Regions from separate parts of the Pantoea sp. X-Soil-ISGK-421 genome, predicted to be linked through region 1. Evidence: predicted binding sites of a transcription regulator. Region 1 holds the regulator's gene; the other holds the start of a gene.
What was found. Region 1 encodes sigma-54, which starts transcription at its own class of promoters, with help from an activator protein. Its sites were predicted from a motif close to GTTGGCACANNTTTCGCTNT; they were not measured.
Positions count from the first base shown of each region.

Region 2: a site for sigma-54 is predicted at 2,549-2,568, ahead of glnA (glutamate--ammonia ligase). Genes of this name have one in related genera too.

Region 1 covers NZ_AP035979.1:518,608-523,043, reverse strand. Annotated here, with positions in the region: gene lptC (LPS export ABC transporter periplasmic protein LptC) at 1-142, shown strand, start outside; gene lptA (lipopolysaccharide ABC transporter substrate-binding protein LptA) at 117-671, shown strand; gene lptB (LPS export ABC transporter ATP-binding protein) at 677-1,402, shown strand; gene rpoN (RNA polymerase factor sigma-54) at 1,451-2,890, shown strand; gene hpf (ribosome hibernation promoting factor) at 2,912-3,199, shown strand; gene ptsN (PTS IIA-like nitrogen regulatory protein PtsN) at 3,360-3,842, shown strand; gene rapZ (RNase adapter RapZ) at 3,894-4,436, shown strand, end outside.
Region 2 covers NZ_AP035979.1:4,017,438-4,021,873, forward strand. Annotated here, with positions in the region: gene yihX (glucose-1-phosphatase) at 1-271, opposite strand, end outside; gene typA (ribosome-dependent GTPase TypA) at 456-2,276, opposite strand; gene glnA (glutamate--ammonia ligase) at 2,716-4,125, shown strand; gene glnL (nitrogen regulation protein NR(II)) at 4,386-4,436, shown strand, end outside.

The DNA of each region.
Region 1 (4,436 bases):
GACATCTGACGATCAAGTCACCCTTTTTGGCCGCAGTTTTAATTCCACTGGCATGAAAATGCGCGGCAATTTACGGACGAAACATGCTGAGCTGCTTGAAAAGGTCAAAACTTCCTATGAAATTCAAAATGAAAAAAAATAGCCTTAAGTTATTGCTGGTGACTACGCTGCTGGCAACGAGCCTGCCTGCGCTGGCGTTAACCGGCGATTCCGATAAACCGGTGAATATTGACTCGGTCAACCAGGCGCTGGACTTACAGGGCAACGTCGCGACCTTTACCGGCAACGTGATTGTGACTCAGGGTTCCATCAAGATTACCGCCGATAAAGTGGTGGTCACCCGTCCGGGCGGTGACAGTAAAAAAACCATCGTTGATGCTTACGGTACGCCAGCCACCTTCTATCAGATGCAGGACAGCGGCAAGCCAGTGCAAGGGCATGCTAGTAAGCTGCATTACGAATTGGCGAATGATTTTGTTGAGCTGACAGGTAATGCCTTTATTCAGCAGCAGGACAGCAATATCAAAGGCGACCGCATCACTTACCTGGTGAAAGAGCAGAAGATGCAGGCCTTCAGCCAGGGTGAGAGCAAGCGCGTGACCACCGTTCTGGTACCGTCGCAGCTGCAGGACAAAAACGGTTCGTCCGCGAGCCCTAAAAAGAGTAACTGATTGCTATGGCTACACTAATCGCTGAGAACCTGGCGAAAGCCTACAAAGGCCGCCGCGTGGTGGAAGATGTTAGCCTGCAGGTAAAGTCCGGCGAGATTGTCGGCCTGCTGGGTCCAAACGGTGCCGGTAAAACCACCACGTTTTACATGGTGGTCGGTATTGTGCCGCGCGATGCGGGCCGCATTGTGATTGATGATGAAGATATCAGCATTCTGCCTCTGCATGCGCGCGCGCGTCGCGGCATCGGCTATCTGCCGCAGGAAGCCTCGATCTTCCGCCGCCTGAGCGTCTACGACAACCTGATGGCAGTTCTGCAGATTCGTGATGATTTGACGGAAGAGCAGCGTCAGGATCGTGCCAACGAGCTGATGGAGGAGTTCCATATCGCCCATCTGCGAGACAGCATGGGCCAGGCGCTATCGGGTGGTGAACGTCGTCGTGTGGAAATTGCGCGCGCGCTGGCCGCTAATCCTAAATTTATCTTGCTGGATGAGCCATTTGCCGGTGTTGATCCGATCTCGGTTATCGACATCAAGAAAATCATCGAGCATTTGCGTGACAGCGGCCTTGGCGTGCTGATTACTGACCACAACGTGCGTGAAACCCTCGCGGTGTGTGAACGCGCTTATATCGTCAGCCAGGGACATTTGATTGCCCATGGCACGCCTGATGAAATTCTTGTAGATGAGCAGGTTAAGCGTGTTTATTTGGGCGAAGAGTTCAGACTCTGATAAGGTGTTGTAACACCCTACGTTTGCTTAGGAAATTCTTACCGAATTATGAAGCAAGGTTTGCAACTCAGGCTCAGCCAACAGCTGGCGATGACTCCACAGTTGCAGCAAGCAATTCGCTTGCTGCAACTTTCTACGCTTGAACTCCAGCAAGAACTGCAACTGGCGTTGGAAAGCAATCCGCTGCTTGAGCAAACCGATCTGCATGAAGAAGTCGACGCACGCGAATTTCAGGATCAGGAAAGTGATTCTTTAGACACGCGCGAGGCACTTGAACAGAAAGAAATGCCCGATGAGCTTCCTCTCGACGCAACCTGGGACGAAATCTACACCGCTGGAACACCTTCAGGCACGGGCACCGATTACCAGGACGACGAACTGCCCATCTATCAGGGCGAAACCACCCAATCGCTGCAGGATTACCTGATGTGGCAGGTTGAGTTAACACCGTTCACTGATACCGATCGCGCGATTGCCACGTCAATCGTTGATGCTATTGACGACACCGGTTATCTCACCGTCAGCTTACAAGACATTTATGACAGTATTGGCGATGAAGAGCTGGCGCTGGAAGAAGTAGAAGCCGTGCTCAAACGCGTGCAGCGTTTCGATCCGGTCGGCGTGGGTGCACGCGATTTACGTGATTGCCTGCTGGTACAGCTATCGCAATACGACGCCGCAACGCCGATGCTGGCTGAAGCACGTCTGATTGTTAGTGAACACCTCGATCTGCTGGCCAATCATGACTTCCGCAGCCTGATGCGCGTGACGCGTCTCAAGGAAGAAGTGCTTAAGGACGCGATGCTGCTGATTCAGTCGCTCGATCCGCGCCCAGGCCAGTCGATCAATACCAGCGAACCCGAATATGTCATTCCCGATGTGCTGGTTCGTAAAATCAGCAAGCGCTGGACGGTTGAACTCAACTCCGACAGCATGCCGCGCCTGAAAATCAATCAGCAGTATGCTGCGATGGGCGGAGCAGGACGTAATGACAGCGATAATCAGTTTATTCGCAGCAACTTACAGGAAGCCAAGTGGCTGATTAAGAGCCTGGAGAGCCGTAACGATACGCTGCTGAAAGTGACACGCTGTATCGTTGAACAGCAGCAGGCGTTTTTTGAGCAGGGTGAGGAGTATATGCGTCCAATGGTGCTGGCAGACATTGCTCAGGCTGTTGATATGCATGAGTCCACCATTTCCCGCGTCACCACGCAGAAGTATCTACACAGCCCGCGTGGCATCTTTGAACTGAAGTATTTTTTCTCCAGTCACGTCAACACCGAAGGCGGTGGCGAAGCCTCTTCTACGGCGATTCGTGCACTGGTGAAAAAATTAATCTCGGCGGAAAATCCCGCAAAACCCTTGAGCGACAGCAAACTGACCTCCATGTTATCCGAACAGGGCATCATGGTAGCGCGACGTACGGTTGCTAAATATCGCGAGTCTTTATCGATACCGCCATCAAACCAGCGTAAGCAATTGGTTTGACCGAACGAAGAAGGAAGACCTATGCAGCTAAACCTTACCGGACTTAATGTTGAGATAACCGAACCTCTGCGTGAATTTGTAAATAGCAAATTTGCCAAACTGGAACACTATTTTGATCGTATCAATCAGGTTTATATTGTTCTAAAAGTAGAGAAGGTGACGCAGATTGCGGATGCAACACTGCACGTCAACGGCGGGGAGCTGCACGCCACATCGGAAGCGGAAGATATGTACGCGGCCATCGACGGGTTAATCGATAAGCTTTCCCGTCAGCTGACCAAACACAAAGACAAACTGAAAAAACACTAACCTTCACGCTTGCAGAGTGCCGACTGATTCGGCACTTAGAGCAAAAATGGGGCGGATATTACCGCCCCGTTTTGTCATCTGCGCAAGCGCCAACGGGCGAACGGCAATGAAATCAATTGCCTGAACCTCACGGCACAGTGAACTCGCAAGTGAAACGATGATGAACAACGATCTAACACTGGAATTGAGCTCGGTCCTTTCGCTGGACTGTACCCGTAGCGGCGTACACTGCCAGAGCAAAAAACGCGCGCTGGAAATTATCAGCGAGCTGGCAGCGAAGCAGCTCAATCTGCCACACCAGACGCTTTTCGAAGCCATCCTGACCCGCGAACGTATGGGCAGTACCGGTATCGGCAACGGCATCGCCATTCCACATGGCAAGCTGGAAGAGGACACGTTACGTGCTGTAGGCGTGTTTATCAGCCTTGATCAACCCATCGCCTTTGATGCGGTAGATAATCAGCCGGTTGACCTGCTGTTTGCTCTGCTCGTGCCAGCGGACCAGTGTAAGACCCACTTGCACACGCTTTCGCTAGTGGCCAAACGTCTGGCGGATAAAACCGTCTGCCGTCGTTTACGTGCGGCACAAAGCGACGAAGAGCTCTACGCCATTATCACAGAAGCTCAGGAAGCACACTCTTAAGCGACAAACACTTTACCGGCGTATTCGCCGGTTTAAAACGGGAGAAATGTGATGGTGCTGATGATCGTTAGCGGTCGGTCAGGCTCAGGAAAATCAGTTGCGCTGCGTGCCCTTGAAGATATGGGCTTTTACTGTGTCGATAACTTGCCGGTGGTGCTGCTGCCGGAACTGGCAAATACCTTAACCGAACGTAATATCTCTGCGGCGGTGAGCATTGACGTGCGTAATATGCCCGAATCGCCGGAAGTTTTTGAAGCCGCACTCAATAATCTGCCCGATACTTTCTCGCCGCAGTTGCTGTTTCTCGATGCCGATCGCAATACGCTAATCCGACGTTATAGCGATACGCGTCGCCTGCATCCACTCTCTAGCAAAAATCTGTCACTGGAGAGCGCCATCGATGAAGAGAGCGATCTTCTGGAGCCACTGCGCTCGCGCGCTGACCTGATTATCGATACTTCAGAAATGTCGGTTCACGAGCTGGCAGAAATGTTGCGTACGCGCCTGCTGGGCAAACGCGAGCGTGAATTGACGATGGTGTTTGAGTCCTTTGGCTTTAAACACGGCATCCCAATCGACGCCGATTATGTGTTT
Region 2 (4,436 bases), 3.5 Mb from region 1:
CCAGCGTTTCCGGACGCACGCCAACAAACACCGCCTGCCAGCCAGCAGTAAATTGCGGATAGCTCAGCGCGATATCCAGTTGGTCGCAGATGCGCGCCGCGAATTCGGGATCGCTGATTTCGCCACGTTCGTGTTTCTCAAAAGCCTCATCCATGCGGAAACTGCTTTGCAACGTTGCCAGCGGCACACGCCCCAAATCGCTCCAGACGCCGAGCACACGATTAAAATCGATATCAACAATCACATTGCCTAAATCAAAAATGTACAGCATGACGCCTCTCCTTTATGTTCCCTGGATCATTCACTTTAGCGGCAAAAGCGGCGTCTGAACAGGGACGAGGCGCGGGAAATCAGCAATCTGTAAGCGGGGCCGAACGACCGCAAGCGAGCGTTGTAGCGGATTACAGGCACAAAAAAGCCCCGCTGGTGCGGGGCTTAATATCAGACTGTTTCGCTTACTCTTTGCTGCCGCGAGAAGAACGTTTACGATCGTTCTCGGTCAGGTGACGTTTACGAATACGGACTGACAGCGGAGTCACTTCTACCAGTTCGTCGTCATCGATGAACTCGATAGCCTGTTCCAGCGTCATTTTCTGCGGTGGAACCAGAGTGGTCGCTTCATCAGTACCTGATGCACGCATGTTGGTCAGTTTCTTACCGGTCAGGCAGTTAACTGTCAGGTCGTTAGAACGGCTGTGAATACCGATGATCTGGCCTTCATACACTTCCGCACCGTGACCCAGGAACAGCTTACCGCGATCCTGCAGACCGAACAGAGCAAACGCTACCGCTTTACCCTGACCGTTAGAGATCAGTACGCCGTTCTGACGCTGGCCCACTTCGCCCGGACGAACGTCGTCGTAGTGGCTGAAGGTGGAGTACAGCAGACCAGTACCTGAGGTCATGGTCATGAATTCGTTACGGAAACCGATCAGACCACGGCTTGGGATCATGTAGTCGAGACGTACACGGCCTTTACCATCTGGATCCATGTTTTTCAGGTCGCCTTTACGCTCACCCATCGCTTGCATCACAGAACCCTGATGGGTTTCTTCGATGTCGAGGGTAACGTTTTCGAATGGCTCCTGCTTACGGCCTTCGAACTCACGGAAGATAACTTTCGGACGGGATACCGCCAGCTCGAAACCTTCACGACGCATGTTCTCGATCAGCACTGACAAGTGCAGCTCACCACGACCGGAAACGCGGAATGCATCCGAATCTTCAGTTTCTTCAACGCGCAGTGCAACGTTGTGTACCAGCTCTTTGTTCAAACGCTCCAGGATCTGGCGCGAGGTCACGAACTTACCTTCTTTACCGCAGAACGGTGAGGTGTTCACGTTGAAGAACATGGTTACGGTTGGTTCGTCGACGCTCAGGGCTGGCAGCGCTTCCACATTCTGCGTGTCGCAGATGGTGTCAGAGATGTTCAGCTCGCCCAAACCGGTGATCGCGATGATGTCGCCCGCTTCCGCCAGGGTGCTTTCGATACGCTCCAGACCAAGGTGGCCCAGCACTTTACCGACTTTACCGTTACGGGTTTTGCCTTCGCTATCAATGATAGTGACCTGCTGGTTCGGCTTAACGGTACCGCGTTTGATGCGGCCGATACCGATCACGCCCAGATAGTTGTTGTAGTCCAGCTGCGAGATCTGCATCTGCAGTGGAGCTTCAACTTCAACCTGAGGTGGAGAAACGTGGTCGACGATCGCCTGATACAGCGGGGTCATGTCGTCAGCCATGTCGGTATGTTCCAGACCCGCGATGCCATTCAGCGCCGAAGCGAAGATGATCGGGAAGTCCAGCTGCTCGTCAGTCGCATCCAGGTTAACGAACAGGTCAAATACCTGATCAACAACCCAATCAGGACGCGCGCCCGGACGGTCAACTTTGTTAATAACCACAATCGGCTTCAAACCATGAGCAAATGCTTTCTTGGTTACGAAGCGGGTTTGCGGCATAGGGCCATCCATCGCATCTACAACCAGCAGCACCGAATCCACCATGGACATGACGCGCTCCACTTCACCACCGAAGTCGGCGTGTCCTGGGGTATCAACGATGTTGATACGGTAGTCATTCCATTTGATGGCGGTGTTTTTTGCGAGGATGGTAATCCCACGCTCTTTCTCCAAATCGTTGGAGTCCATTACGCGCTCAGTCGCTTCGGTACGAGCATCAAAAGTACCGGACTGTTGTAGCAGCTTGTCAACCAGGGTGGTCTTACCATGGTCAACGTGCGCGATGATGGCGATGTTACGCAAATTTTCGATCACAGCTTTGCCTCAGGCATTATAGAAATAACGCGGTATTGTACACGGATTAAGCGGAAGACTGAACATGATCACAGATTTCGCCGAAAGTTTCTCGTAGCGCTGGTTTTTAGCACCATTTACGGTGCATTAATCTGCACTGCGATGGCAATTTGCACCAATATAGTGCTTATGTTCACCAGTGATGCACCATAACAATGCATGCAATCCATCCTGGTGCAGCCTTCGACTCACGAAAGAGCGCATTGTAGCGCCATTTTCGCCATTGTCATAAAGTTGGCACAGAATTCGCTTTATATATTTTAAGCGAAAACGACAGTTATAAAACGGTTGAAAGAGCTTGCCGAGATCTTTGGTTAGGAATGGTCAGCAGTCGAGACACATTCCCGGCAACGAAGTTCTCTCACCATGACGATAATGACCATTTCCAGGAGAGTTGAGTATGTCCGCTGAACACGTTCTCTCGATGATGAACGAGCATGAAGTTAAGTTTGTTGACCTGCGTTTTACCGATACTAAAGGTAAAGAACAGCACGTTACTATCCCTGCTCACCAGGTTAACGCTGACTTCTTCGAAGAAGGCAAAATGTTCGATGGCTCCTCCATCGGTGGCTGGAAAGGCATTAACGAATCAGACATGGTGCTGATGCCGGATGCAACCACTGCAGTCATGGATCCGTTCTTCGAAGACTCGACCCTGATCATCCGTTGCGACATCCTTGAGCCAGGCACTTTGCAGGGCTACGATCGTGACCCACGCTCCATTGCTAAACGTGCAGAAGAGTTCCTGCGTTCTTCAGGCATCGCGGATACCGTGCTGTTTGGACCAGAACCAGAGTTCTTCCTGTTCGATGACATCCGCTTCGGTTCTTCTACCTCAGGTTCACACGTTGCTATCGATGATATCGAAGCCGCATGGAACACCGGTAAAGAGTATGAAGGCGGAAACAAAGGTCACCGTCCAGGTCTGAAAGGCGGTTACTTCCCAGTGCCACCGGTTGACTCCGCGCAGGACATCCGTTCTGCCATGTGTCTGACCATGGAACAGATGGGTCTGGTGGTTGAAGCACATCACCACGAAGTCGCCACTGCTGGTCAGAACGAAGTGGCAACCCGCTTCAACACCATGACTAAAAAAGCTGACGAAATTCAGATCTACAAATACGTGGTGCACAACGTTGCTCACGCGTACGGCAAAACGGCAACCTTCATGCCTAAGCCAATGTTCGGCGATAACGGTTCTGGTATGCACTGCCACATGTCCCTGTCAAAAGGCGGCGTGAACCTGTTCTCTGGCGACAAGTACGGCGGCCTGTCTGAAACTGCTCTGTTCTACATCGGCGGTATCATCAAGCACGCTAAAGCGATCAACGCCCTCGCGAACCCAACCACCAACTCATACAAGCGTCTGGTTCCAGGCTACGAAGCCCCCGTTATGCTGGCTTACTCTGCCCGTAACCGTTCTGCTTCTATCCGTATTCCAGTGGTTGCTAGCCCGAAAGCACGTCGTATCGAAGCGCGCTTCCCGGATCCAGCGGCTAACCCATACCTGGCATTCACCGCGCTGCTGATGGCCGGTCTTGATGGTGTTATCAACAAGATCCACCCTGGCGATGCGATGGACAAAAACCTGTATGACCTGCCGCCGGAAGAAGAAGCTGAGATTCCAAAAGTTGCAGGTTCTCTGGAAGAAGCCCTGAACGCACTGAATGAAGACCGCGAGTTCCTGACCCGTGGCGGCGTGTTCACTGATGACGCGATCGATGCGTACATCGAACTGCGCAAGCCAGAAGTTGACCGCGTGCGTATGACTCCGCACCCGGTTGAGTTCGAACTGTATTACAGCGTTTAATCAGCATTAAAGATTCGCGGGTTTTCATCGCCGCAAGGCGGCAATCGAGACAATCCCGGAGAGCTGAGATAATTCAGTGACTCGGGTCAACGAGTGCAGCCAACGCAGCGGCGGTGTAAAAGACGCCGAAGATTTTATATTGCCGTGGAAACTTTAGCCCATCTCCGGATGGGCTTTTTTCTCCGCGCATACAGGGTACGAAGCACAGATTTCCGTCCTGAAAGGCTATAATGCACTAAATTAGTGCAGAGGAACGCTGTATGGCAACTGGCACGCTGCCCGACGCGGGGCAGATTCTCAACTCTCTGATC